DNA from 3 places in the Shinella sp. M27 genome. Region 1 is predicted to be linked to each of the others. Evidence: riboswitches for the same ligand, from Rfam matches in the RefSeq annotation. Region 1 holds a riboswitch; each other region holds the start of a gene.
The links. Region 1 has a riboswitch for cobalamin ahead of ACOZK4_RS20330 (CbtB domain-containing protein). Riboswitches for the same ligand answer to the same signal wherever they lie in the genome.
Positions count from the first base shown of each region.

Region 1 (4,210 bases):
CCGCGGCGATGGCAGCGCGCACGGCTTGCTCGTCCATGTCGTGCAGGCCGATGACGACGAGGCGGGTGCCGCGGGTCTCACCGGCGGCCCAGGCGCGTTCGAAGTAATTGTCGATACGCGTGCCGACGGCCTGGATGAGCAGGCGCAGCGGCTTGCCGGGCACATCGGCAAAGCCCTTGACGCGCAGCACGTCATGTTCGGCGATCACGCCCTTCAGGCGCTCGATGAAGGCGGCAGGCTCGGCAATCGCCGGCAGTTCCACGACGAAGCTGTCGAACTCGTCGTGATCGTGCTCCTCGCCGTTCTCGTGCTCCAGCTCGTGGTGCGACTTGCGGTTGGCGATATCGTCCTCCGTGCCGACGCCGAGGCCGAGCAGGACGGCGGCGGCGACTTCGCCGTTCTTCGCCTCGATCATCGAGGGCTTGCGGGCGATGCGGGAGGCGACTTCGTCACGCACCGCAAGCACACCGGCGGCGTCGAGAAGATCCGTCTTGTTGAGGACGATCAGATCGGCGGCGGTGAGCTGGTCTTCGAAGAGTTCTTCCAGCGGGCTTTCGTGGTCGAGATTGTCGTCCTCGACACGCAGCGCGTCCACTTTGTCATGGTCGTCGGCAAAACGGCCGGCGGCGACGGCGGCGCTGTCGACGACGGTGATGACGCCATCGACCGTGACCTGCGTCTTGATTTCCGGCCAGTTGAAGGCGGCGATCAGCGGCTGCGGCAGCGCAAGGCCCGAGGTCTCGATGACGATATGGTCGGGACGGTTTTCGCGCTCCAGGAGCTTCGTCATGGTGGGGATGAAGTCATCGGCGACGGTGCAGCAGATGCAGCCGTTGGTGAGTTCGATGATGTCGTCCTCGGTGCAGGCCTCAACGCCGCAGCCCTTCAGCACGTCGCCATCGACGCCGAGATCGCCGAATTCGTTGATGATGAGCGCGATGCGCTTGCCGCCGGCATTCTGCAGCAGGTTGCGGATCATCGTCGTCTTGCCCGCCCCGAGGAAGCCGGTGATGACGGTGGCGGGGATCTTCTGTTGCAGCATAGGCTCAACCCTTCATTTTCAGCGGCAGTCCGGCCGCGATAAAATAGACTTCCGGTACGAGGGCCGCGAACTGCTGGTGCAGCCGCCCGGCATGGTCGCGAAAGTCACGCGCCATGCGATTTTCCGGCACGATGCCGAGGCCGACTTCGTTCGATACGAAGACCAGCCGGCCCGGCGCCTCTTTGACGACCGACAAAAGGCCGGCGAATTCCTGTGCGATGTCCCGCTCCTCCAGCATCAGATTGGTGAGCCAAAGCGTCAGGCAATCGACGAGGACCGCACGATCCTCGCGCGCCACATCCTTGATGCAGGCCGCCAGCGCAAGCGGTTCCTCGTGCGTTTCCCAGCCTTTTCCGCGATCTTCCCGGTGTTTGGCGATGCGTTCGCGCATCTCGTAATCCCAGGCGCGGCCGGTGGCGATATAATGACGCGAAAGGCCGGTCTCGGCGACCAGCCTTTCGGCGAAAGCGGACTTTCCGGAACGCGCACCGCCCAGAACCAGGACGGCTCCGGGCGATGTCTGTTTCATATCAGGCTGCCCTGGCGATCTTCTCGTTCGCAAAGCCGAGCGAGAGGCCGAGCACGATCCAGAAGAACAGCGTCGTGGCGAGTGCCGCGACGGCGAATTCCGCGCCGAGAACGGCCGGAACGTTGCTGGAAATGTCGGACGGCTGCGGCGCGCCATAGACCTGCGGGGCGGCGAGAAGCACGACACCGGCAACCTTGGAGACGATGCCCGGCTTCAGGAACAGCAGATAGAGACCAGCCGCCGAAAGGGCGACCGTCGCAACCCACCAGATCTGGCGCTGCGTGAGATCGGCAGCCGGGAAGCCCGGAAGCTCCGGCGGCAGGCCTATGGCCGGCAGCATATGCACGGCAAGCCAGCCGGCAGCACCCCACAGCGCACCGTTGGCAACGGTGATCGGATTGCCCGAAACGAGGCTGAAACCGGCGAGCAGCAGGGCAAAGCCGGTGCCCGTGACGAGGTTTGCCAGAAGCGTGCCGGAGAAGCGGCTCATGCCGAACATGATGCCGCCCTCCTCGTGGTCCTCGCCCTCATGGGCATAGGCAACCGAGATCGGCGACAAGGCGGAGGCGACGTCGAGGATCACGGCACCGAGCGAGGAATGCTCCTGCGTCGTGGCAGCACCATCTGATGTCGCGGGCGTGGTGCCCTCGCCGGCCGGGGCGGCTTCACCCTCGAACTCTTCGGCGTGCAGAATCAACGGCACGACTCGGGCCTCCTGGGCGGCCGTCATGAGCACGCCGGAGAACAGCCCGGCCACCAGGGCGGCCAGGAGATAACGAACGATCATGTTGAGAACTCCTTAGTGGCAGGGAAAGCCGTAGGAGTGACGCGTGTCGTGTGCCGTGTCGTGCAGCACGGCCGAATTCGCAAGGCCGGCGCCGAAGACGAGGAAGGCGCCGAGCAGCAGGGCGAAAACGCCGGCAACGAGACGATCGTTTGCGGAAAGGACAACAGAAGACGTGGTAGAAACAGCCATGACAACCTCCGTGCAGGCAGCGGGGAAAATTCCCCTGGGCGGGCGATATGCCCTCATTGTCTGGCAGGTCTCCTGGCTCGCAGCGTCCGGCGCGTCAGCGCCTCCGGGTCACCCTCGCCTTCCCAGGTTTTCCGGCAATCACGAGAGGCGGACGATTCGTAGAAAAAGAGGCGTCCAACCCCGGCTATCGTGATGCCACCCAGTGGCTTTTCCGGCTGGTCATCTTTTCGCGACTACAGGCACCATTGCCCTTTGCCGCAAAAATCCCCCCGTCCGGATGGGCGTCCCTCGCTACTCTACAGTCGCGGGGTCGGCCGTGATTGCAGCGCCCTGATTGGGTCCACCGCGTCACATTCCCATTTACTCCCCGGTCCGTTTCCGGACCAAGGAACCATCCAATATCGCTGATGATTATGCTTCCCGCTCCGGGAAGTCAATCGACCGGCAGCGGCATGGCCTGTGCCAAAACCGCCGTCCGGCCGTCGCAAACTCAATAGCCGGGGATGATCACCACGCCGCCGCCATCGTTGTAATAGCCGTCGTCGCGATAGTAGGGGCCGTCATAGTAGCCATCGACGGGGCCTTCCAGCACGTCGTAGTCGCGCTGCTGGTAGCGACGCTGGCGATTCTGTCGGGCCTGCCGCGTCTCGGCATATTGTGCGGCTTCGCGCAGTGCGCGGAACTGCTGGCGCGACAGGTAGCCGTCCGCGCGATAGCCGGACGCGCCCTGCCAGGCGGCGATGGCCGCACGAGAGCGCGGACCGAAGACGCCGTCGGCACCATAGGTGTTGTAGCCGAGCAGGCTCAGGTAGCGCTGGGCCTGGGCGCGAACGGAGCGATCCATATAGGTCTCGCGCGGATCGACGACCGGCTCGGCCTTGCGCGTGGCGTCGGCGGTTGCCGCGTCCTCGTCCATCTGCGTTTCCGGCTTGGCGCTCAGGGCGGCGATGCGCTTGCGGGCGTCATCGACATAGCGACCCTGGGGATACTGGTAGAGATAGTCCTTGTAAGCCTTCTCCGAACCATCGGCGACAGCGCCCTGGAATGTCTTGTCTTCCGCACGTTTTGCGGCCTCCGCCTCTTCGACGGCGCGCGCGCCATTGTCGTTGTCGGCGTCCTGCGGCGCGTTTTCACGCGCAGCCGTCGCATCATCTGCGCTATCGGCCGGTTCCTGGCTATCCGCGGGCTTCTGAGCAGCGGCGGCCTCTTCGGCGCGCTTCTCTGCCTCATCGGCAAGACGCGCGGCTTCCGCGGCCTTGGCTTCGGCATCGGCCGCCGCCTTGGCAGCCTCGGCCTTCAGGCGTTCGACTTCCGCAGCCTTCTCTTCGGCGAGCTTGCGGGCAGCGGCGGCCTCCTCCTCGATCTTGGCCTTTTCGGCGGCGGCAACCTTTTCCGCCTCGATGCGCTTGGCCTCGGCTTCCTGACGGGCGGCCGCCTCCTCTTCGGCACGGGCCTTCTCAGCCGCAGCAGCCTCTTCGGCCTTCTGGCGATCCGCCTCGGCCTTCAAGCGTGCGGCCTCTTCAGCCTTGGCCTTCTCAGCGGCGGCGGCCGCTTCCGCCTTCAGGCGCTCGGCTTCGGCCGCCTGCTTTTCGCCAACCGCACGGGCTTCCGCTTCCTTCTGCTCGGCTTCCGCCTTCAGGCGGGCAGCCTCTTCAGCCTTTGC
Region 1 is NZ_JBLZPK010000057.1:76,587-80,796, forward strand. Features, by position in the region: gene cobW (cobalamin biosynthesis protein CobW) at 1-1,042, opposite strand, end outside; gene cobU (bifunctional adenosylcobinamide kinase/adenosylcobinamide-phosphate guanylyltransferase) at 1,047-1,571, opposite strand; gene ACOZK4_RS20325 (CbtA family protein) at 1,573-2,358, opposite strand; gene ACOZK4_RS20330 (CbtB domain-containing protein) at 2,371-2,547, opposite strand; cobalamin riboswitch at 2,593-2,958, opposite strand; gene ACOZK4_RS20335 (peptidoglycan-binding domain-containing protein) at 3,038-4,210, opposite strand, start outside.

Region 2 (4,210 bases), on a different contig from region 1:
TGGAAACCGCATTGCGCGAGCGCTACCGCCTCACCGAAGCCATCGTCGTCGATTGTTCGGAAGATCGCGATGGCGCCATCATGGCACGCATCGGCGAAGCGGCCGCCCACTTCCTCGAAGTCACGCTACAGCAAGATGAAATCGTCGGCGTCTCGAGCTGGAGCCAGACGATCCTGCGCATGGTGGACAACATCCACCCGCTGAAGAACGCCAAGGCCAAATACATCGTGCAGATCCTGGGCGGCATGGGCGACGCTTCCGTCCAGACCCACGCGACGCAGCTGACCGCCCGCCTGGCCCGGTTGACGGGCGGTGAGCCGCGGCTTCTCCTCGTGCAAGGCATCACCTCTTCGCGGGAAGCCAAGCTTGTCATGCTGGCGGACCCGGTGGTGCGCGAGACGATGGACCTCTTCGGCCGCCTCAGCCTCGCCATCGTCGGCATCGGCGCGGTTGAGCCGTCGGAGCTTCTTGCCCGATCCGGCAATACCTTCTCCCGCCAGGAAATGGCGATGCTGCACGAGGCGGGTGCAGTTGGCGAAATTTCCTATCGTTTCTACGACCAGGACGGCAAACCGGTCGAAACGCCCCTCAACGACCGCGTTATCGGCCTTTCGTTGGAGGAACTGCGCAAGACTGCCCGCGTCATGGCGCTCGCGGGCGGAGAATCGAAAACCCAGGCCATCGCCGGCGCCCTGAAACTTGGCGTCATCGATGTGCTCGTCACCGACAAGTTTACTGCGGCACGGCTCACGGCCTGATCCATCCCGGACCAGACATCGGCCTGCTGCGCATTATGGAGAAAAGACCATGACACGTTTTGCAGGCCAGACGGTATTCGTCACCGGGGGCAACAAGGGCATCGGCCGCGGCATCGCCAAGCGCTTTGCCGAAGAAGGCGCGAAAGTCGCGATTGCCGCGATCGAAAAGGACACGGTGGACGCGGCCGCCGCACTCGCCAAGGAAACCGGCGCCGAAATCCTCGGTCTCGCGCTCGACGTGACAGATGCCAAGGCCGTTCAAGAAGCCTATGGTGAGGCTGAAGCGGAGCTGGGTGCCATCTCCGTTTCCGTGCAGAATGCCGGCGTCATCACCATCGCGAAGGTCGAGAACCTGACCGAGCGTGAATGGGACCTCAATCTAGACGTCAACACCAAGGGCGTCTTCCTGTGCTGCCAGGAGGCGATCCGCCGCTTCCGCGCCAGCGGCACGAAGGGCCGGCTCATCAACACCGCCTCCGGTCAGGCCCGCCAGGGCTTCATCTACACACCGCACTATGCCGCGTCGAAATTCGGCGTCGTCGGCCTCACCCAGAGCCTCGCCAAGGAACTCGCCCGCGAAGGCATCACCGCCAATGCCATTTGCCCCGGCATCATCCACACCGAGATGTGGGACTATAACGACCGTGTCTGGGGCAAGATGCTCGGCGAATACGGCCCGGGTGAACTGATGGCCGAATGGGTCGAGGGCATCCCGATGGGTCGCGCCGGCACGCCTGCAGAAGTCGCCGCCCTCGTCGCCTTCCTTGCGTCCCCCGATGCAGCTTACATCACCGGCCAGACCATCAACGTCGATGGCGGGCTGATCATGTCGTAAGACGGGGCTAGCCTACGGACGCTATCTGTTTCACACAAATGCACGCCTATCGGCGCGCTTTTGCAGGAGCGATCATTTTTGCGATAAACCAACACCGATCTTAAGCTCTTGAATGGATCTGAACCTACGCCGTCAGTCGCATGTATGGTTTAGGGCTCCAAGCCCGCGCAACGCGCTGTATTTCGAATATGCGTTTCCATTTCCAACCGAGCTCCCGTGGGATCGTTTGCGCGCAGGGCCGCGATTATGCGGCGATGCTCTGCGATGGATTCACGCATGCGAGCGGGATCAGTTATCGGAATGGGTTGTCGTTGCGTCGCGGTCAACTGATCGCGGACGGTGTGGTAGAGTGCACGCAGCATAGCGTTACTGCAGGCCGATGCGATGATCGCATGGAATTCCAAGTCGGCTTCGACGTTGGCTAAGAGATCCTGCTGCGCCCAGCCTTGCTCCATCTGCTGGGTCATTTTTTCCATCTGATCCAGTTGATTCGCCATCAGCCTCCCTGCCGCAAGACTAGCCATTTGCCCTTCCAACATGATCCGCGTCTGGAATACATCGAAAACCGAATAGCTGTCGGAGTAGCGCCAAGGGCCCATGTGATTGGACGCCATGCTGGACAGCGGCTCGCCGCTCACAGTTGCGGGGGCAGCCCCGGCTTTGCCGAATGTTCGGCGCACCGGATTCCCTCTTAGCCCTGGAATGGCAAAGCCGCTCCAGAGAACCACGACGCGCAGACTTCACGTCATCAGGGGGCGATTGTCAATAGATATAAAGAAATGCTTATACCTTTATCTTCATGGGCGACTGATTTCGTCGAGATACCAGTCGATGTAGCGAAGCTCGTTATGCTCCATTGGCGCGATCGGGCCGGGAACGAAATAGTGTGACTGCACGCCACGCGCCGTGTGCTCGATGATTGCCTTGTCTTCGGCTGTCGTGACCTTCCAGAGCCAGGTCAGCCGGTCGAGATCGTAATCCTTGCCCTCCTCCGCCTTGCCATCGACAAGCCAGATGAGCTCCATCTCGCAGGTCTCTGCCGTCTTCGGAATAAAGCGATAGATCATGCCGTGATCGGGGTAGCAGACGAGGAATGTCGTTCCGCCGAGATGAATGGAGGTGACGCCACCATCAAAATCGGTAAAACGCCCCATCAGCGGCGCGACAGCCTTGCCATCCTCGCTGCCGCTCTCAACACCCTCGTAGAGCGCATAGCGGAAGGCATGGATCGCCTCGCGACCTTCCCGTGAGGTTTGCCAGCGGTTGCCGGAACCGACCTCGATGCCAAGCGCATAGGTCCGCGCTTCCATGGCGTCGTTCATCGCCTCGATCATATGGAGCGGCTGCTCCAGCGCGTGGGTCTGCGAATATTCCGGATGCGCGGGGCCGCAGTGATAGCACTCGACGTAATTCTCGACGGCCAGCTTCCAGTTGGCCGCAACCGGATAGGTTTCGCGATAGGCGACCTTGGCGCTCCCCCAGCCGTATTGGCCGCAGGTCGCGTGCAACAGATGCTCGACCTCGCTGAAATCCAACGGAACCTCCGCAAAGGAGATAAAGATCAGGCCTTCGACAACGCGCACATGCAGCGTTTTCAGCCCATGGTCCTCGCGCTTGAATTCCTTCGGCATCAGGCGCGCCGCACGCAGGCTTCCGTCATTGCCGTAGGTCCAGGCATGATAGGGGCAGACGAAGACGCGCGCATTGCCTTTCTGCTTGGTGCAGACCTCCGCGCCGCGATGGCGACAGACGTTGAGGATGGCATGGATCGAGCCATCCGCCGCGCGCGTGACGATCACCTGCTCGGTGTCAATACGGAAGACCTCGAAGTCGTTGGCGTTGGGGATCACGCTCTCATGGGCGATGCAATGCCAATGCCGGCGGAAGACCCGCTCCATATCGCGCTGGTAGATATCGGCATTGTGATAGAACGGTCGGGAAAGACCGTAACCGGCACGATGCCCTGCAATGAGTTGGTCGATCGGACCCGTAGACGTCTTGATTAAGGTCTCTGCGTCCTTCGTCACTCAATGCACCCCTAAATACTAGCTTCTCATCAGTATTTAGACGTTCAGGAGCTTGGACAAGTCGCCGAAATTTCCTCTATTAATCGACATTGTCGATTAGAGGCATAAGCTACTCTAACGATTTCATGTCGCGTTTAAATGCCCGCGATCTCTTAGCGAAAGAACGCATTCGCCAAACAGCCTCAAAATTCAACAATGAATAGACAATAAATTCACCGGGATGGCCCATGTTACCCGATATATTGCAGACCAGAAGCGGCTAGGAGGATACGAACCGAGATTCCCGAATGCGCCATCCCAACGGGGTCATAGCGCGATGTCGCTGACGCTACCGCGACAAAAAAATCTCCTGGCCCTCCGCGATCATTGCTCGAGTGAGGGGGACTCTACCGCACTATTATCAGATGCGGCAAACTGCGCTCATGAACCAACTCGAACCGTCGGCCCATAGTTGTAGCAAAAAATCATTAGCAACTCTAGCGCGTTTTCGAGATTGGAAGAAAACGGCGCCTTCCCCGCGCCCGATGCCGAGTTTGCCAATGGCGTGACCGCGGCCATGCGGACATCGGGCGCTGCAAAAACCGTTCCTC
Region 2 is NZ_JBLZPK010000074.1:54,994-59,203, reverse strand. Features, by position in the region: gene ACOZK4_RS26295 (sugar-binding transcriptional regulator) at 1-758, shown strand, start outside; gene ACOZK4_RS26290 (SDR family oxidoreductase) at 808-1,593, shown strand; gene ACOZK4_RS26285 (FadR/GntR family transcriptional regulator) at 1,743-2,207, opposite strand; cobalamin riboswitch at 2,191-2,337, opposite strand; gene ACOZK4_RS26280 (aromatic ring-hydroxylating oxygenase subunit alpha) at 2,391-3,620, opposite strand; partial or broken gene ACOZK4_RS26275 (short-chain dehydrogenase/reductase) at 4,206-4,210, shown strand, end outside.
Region 2: it holds a riboswitch for cobalamin, as region 1 does, so the genes downstream of both, ACOZK4_RS26285 (FadR/GntR family transcriptional regulator) here and ACOZK4_RS20330 (CbtB domain-containing protein) in region 1, are expected to answer to the same signal.

Region 3 (4,210 bases), on a different contig from region 1:
CGAGGAAGGCGGCGACATTGGCCTTGTAGTCGAGGTCCTCGACATGGGCGGCCGCATCTTCCGCCGTCATGGCAAGCGCGATCTCGGTGACTTCAAGCTCCGTCTTGCCGGAGCGGCGGGCGAAACGCTCGATCGTGTTGCGGTACTTGTTGCGCGAGCCGAAATCGAGGTCGGAATAGTCCGAGCCCTGGCGCAGCGCGTCGTCGAGGCGGCTGACGCTCTCGAACCAGACGGGCCATTCGGTGTCGTCGACGGTGCGCAGGCTCTTGATGAGCGAGCTCATCGTCGCATTGCCGGAGGACAGGCGGTTGTTTTCCGAGACGATCAGCTCTTCGAGATCACTGCCGCGGCTCTCGATCTTGCGCTCCAGCCACTGGATCACCACACCGGATGCCTGCAGGCCATCCCGCAGCCGGTAGAGCAGCTGCGTGACGAAGGTGTTGTCCTCGACGAAGTTCTCGATCGAGCGCAGATACTGGATGCTCTTTTCGGGATCGTTCAGGCGCACCAGCTCATCGGCGACGTCATTGGCCTTGAAGCGCATCTTGCGGGAGCGCTCGACACGGCTGGAGATGCGGCGCAGGTTTTCGAGCAGCACGAAGCGGATGAAGGATGGCAGCGCCCAGAGTTCACCAATCTTCAGCGCATCGATCTTCTGGAAACCCTGCACGAAGGCCGTCAGGCTTTCATGCGAGATGTTGCTCTGGGTGTGCGCGACGTAGAGCCAGGCCAGCACCAGAGTGCGCGGCACCGCCTGCCCGTCGATCTCGACGGTCGGCAGCTGGCGGTAAAAGCGGCGCGGGAAATCGCGGCGGACCTCCTGGATGGCCTCTTCGATGACGTAATAATTATCGAGCAGCCATTCGGCGGCGGGCGTGATCTGCGCGCCCGACTCCACGTCCTTGGCCGTCGCCTGATAGACGCGGAAGATTTCCTTCTCGTTTTCCTTGTGCCGGGCGCGGAATTCGAAGGGCCGGAAACCGGGCAGCGGCGCAATCTTGTCGCGCGCCAGAGCCTCGCCGCACTCGGCCAGCTCCTCCAGCGTCAGATAGGTGGCGCGGATCGAATCGTTATAGTCGATCTGCTTGGCGTCTGCGTCGCGGGCGGCGTGCGGCGTATTGTGAAGGGACATATTTCTTAATCTGGATCCGGCCATGTTGAACCATCCGGCAAAGGCCTGTGCGCCGGAGGGTTTTTTGCGGGCAGGTTTCGTCTCTGTGCCGCGATCAGCCATGACACCATGCGACGCCCCCATGGCGCTGACGGAAAGAACATGGCTCAGGCGACACGCTGATTGGCATCCTGGCCGCGTGGTGCATGAAAACGGCATTTTTTAGCCGTAAGGACAGAGACTTGCAACATCTCAGCGTGTCGGGATGGCTCTGCATTGGCCCTCATCTGCAGTTTTGGTGAATCACGCCCTCGCCGGCGAGACGAGCGAGGGGCAGGAGGCAGGCGGAAGCCCAAATGCATTGCTGAGAAAAAAGTTCCGGGCCTGTGCATCGTGTTCCCGCATCCTTGACTTGCTTACCGCGTCACGCCAGTCTCCGGCCGTCAGGGTCTTCCGAGTCGCATGCGGCTCGGAGGCTAAGAGGGAAGCCGGTGCGATGCTCCAAGGAGGATCAAGACCGGCGCTGCCCCCGCAACTGTGAACGGCGAGCCGATGTCGCTCCATGCCACTGGTGTGAACCACCGGGAAGGCGAGACAAAGGCAATGACCCGCAAGCCAGGAGACCTGCCCTGACACGTCTGTAACGTCCATGGGCGGGGTGTCCCAAGGGTGCGCTTGTTGTCACCTTTGGGTGAAATTCCAGCAGCGTGCGTCCGGTCATCCCCCAATTTTCGATTGGGGAAAAAGAATGTATCAATTCACCGATATCCAGCCGTCCGGTACCGGCAAGCCGGAATCCGTCTTCATCTCCTGGCTGCTCTGGCAGCCGCGCGGCGCCGATCTTCCGGTCGAGGCGCTGAAGGAGGTGGACAAGCTTGCCCGTTGCCAAAGCGCCGACCCTGACATCATCCGCCTCAAGGCGCTGTTCGCCTCGCTTGCCGGGGCGAATGGACCGATGCACTAGGGCCAAACCACATAAAGATATATTGACATAAAGATATCTTTATGTGAACTCCGATGCAGACGATACTGCATCGGAGGGTTTCCCCATGGCCACCACTTCCCACCTGGACGACCTGTTCGGCCCCGAACAGCCGAAGCGGGACGGTCGCGAGATCCGCGCCGCCCTCGAAGCCGCCGCCCGCGAACGCATTCTCGTGCTCGACGGCGCCATGGGCACGGAAATCCAGACGCTGAAGCTGCTCGAGGACGATTTCCGCGGCGACCGTTTCGGCGATTGCGCCTGCCACCAGCAGGGCAACAACGATCTGCTGACGCTGACCCAGCCCGGCGCCATCGAGGACATCCACTATCGCTACGCGCTCGCCGGCGCCGATATTTTGGAAACCAACACCTTCTCCTCCACCACCATCGCCCAGGCGGACTATGGCATGGAGGACATGGTCTATGAGCTGAACCGCGACGGCGCGCGCCTTGCCCGCCGCGCCGGCCTGCGTGCCCAGCAAAAGGACGGCCGACGCCGCTTCGTCGCCGGTGCGCTCGGCCCGACCAACCGCACCGCCTCCATCTCGCCCGACGTCAACAATCCCGGCTACCGTGCCGTGACCTTCGACGATCTCAGGATCGCCTATGCCGAACAGCTGCGCGGCCTCATCGACGGCGGTGCCGACATCATCCTGATCGAGACGATCTTCGACACGCTGAACGCCAAGGCCGCGATCTTCGCCACGCGCGAGGTCTTCGAGGAAAAGGGCATCGAGTTGCCCGTCATGATCTCCGGCACCATCACCGACCTCTCCGGCCGCACCCTTTCCGGCCAGACGCCGGAGGCCTTCTGGAATTCGGTGCGCCACGCCGACCCCTTCTCCATCGGCCTCAACTGCGCGCTCGGCGCCAATGCCATGCGCGCCCACCTCGCCGAGATTTCCTCCGTGGCGCAAACCTTCGTCTGCGCCTATCCGAATGCCGGCCTGCCGAATGCCTTTGGCCAGTATGACGAGACGCCGGACGAGATGGCCGCCCAGATCGAAGGGTTCATGCGCGATGGGCTGGTCAATATCGTCGGCGGCTGCTGCGGTTCGACGCCGGACCATATCCGCGCCATCGCCGAAGCCGCCGCGCGCCACAAGCCGCGCGCCATCCCCGACATTCCACGCCACATGCGCCTCTCCGGCCTCGAACCCTTCACGCTGACCGAAGCCATTCCCTTCGTGAATGTCGGCGAGCGCACCAACGTCACCGGCTCGGCGAAATTCCGCAAGCTGATCACGGCGGGCGACTACGCGGCCGCTCTCGACGTCGCCCGCGATCAGGTGGCGAACGGCGCGCAGATCATCGACATCAACATGGACGAAGGCCTCATCGATTCCGCCAAGGCGATGGTGGAATATCTCAACCTCATCGCCGCCGAGCCCGATATCGCCCGTGTTCCCGTGATGATCGACTCATCCAAATGGGAAGTGATCGAGGCCGGCCTGAAATGCGTGCAGGGCAAGCCGCTGGTCAATTCCATCTCGCTGAAGGAGGGTGAAGAGGCCTTTCTGCAACATGCGAAGCTCGTGCGCGCCTATGGTGCGGCGGTGGTCGTCATGGCCTTCGACGAGAAAGGCCAGGCCGATACGAAGGCGCGCAAAGTGGAAATCTGCACGCGCGCCTACACGCTGCTCACCGAAGTCGCCGGCCTTGCGCCGGAAGATATCGTCTTCGACCCGAACATCTTTGCCGTGGCGACCGGCATCGAGGAGCACGACAACTACGGCGTCGATTTCATCGAAGCGACCGCCGAGATCACCGCTACCCTCCCGCATGTCCATATCTCGGGCGGCGTCTCCAACCTCTCCTTCTCCTTCCGCGGCAACGAGCCAGTGCGCGAGGCGATGCACGCCGTCTTCCTCTACCACGCCATCCAGGCGGGCATGGACATGGGCATCGTCAATGCCGGCCAGCTCGCCGTCTATGACACGATCGAACCGGACCTGCGCGAGGCCTGCGAGGACGTGGTGCTGAACCGCGTGCCGAAGGCCGGCGGCACCGCGACCGAACGCCTGCTCGACATCGCCGAGCGCTTCAAGGGCGCGGCCGGCAAGGAGGCTCGGGAGCGCGACCTCGCCTGGCGCGAATGGCCGGTCGAGAAGCGGC
Region 3 is NZ_JBLZPK010000007.1:164,363-168,572, reverse strand. Features, by position in the region: gene ACOZK4_RS01975 (GH36-type glycosyl hydrolase domain-containing protein) at 1-1,132, opposite strand, end outside; cobalamin riboswitch at 1,541-1,757, shown strand; gene ACOZK4_RS01970 (hypothetical protein) at 1,860-2,075, shown strand; gene metH (methionine synthase) at 2,161-4,210, shown strand, end outside.
Region 3: it holds a riboswitch for cobalamin, as region 1 does, so the genes downstream of both, ACOZK4_RS01970 (hypothetical protein) here and ACOZK4_RS20330 (CbtB domain-containing protein) in region 1, are expected to answer to the same signal.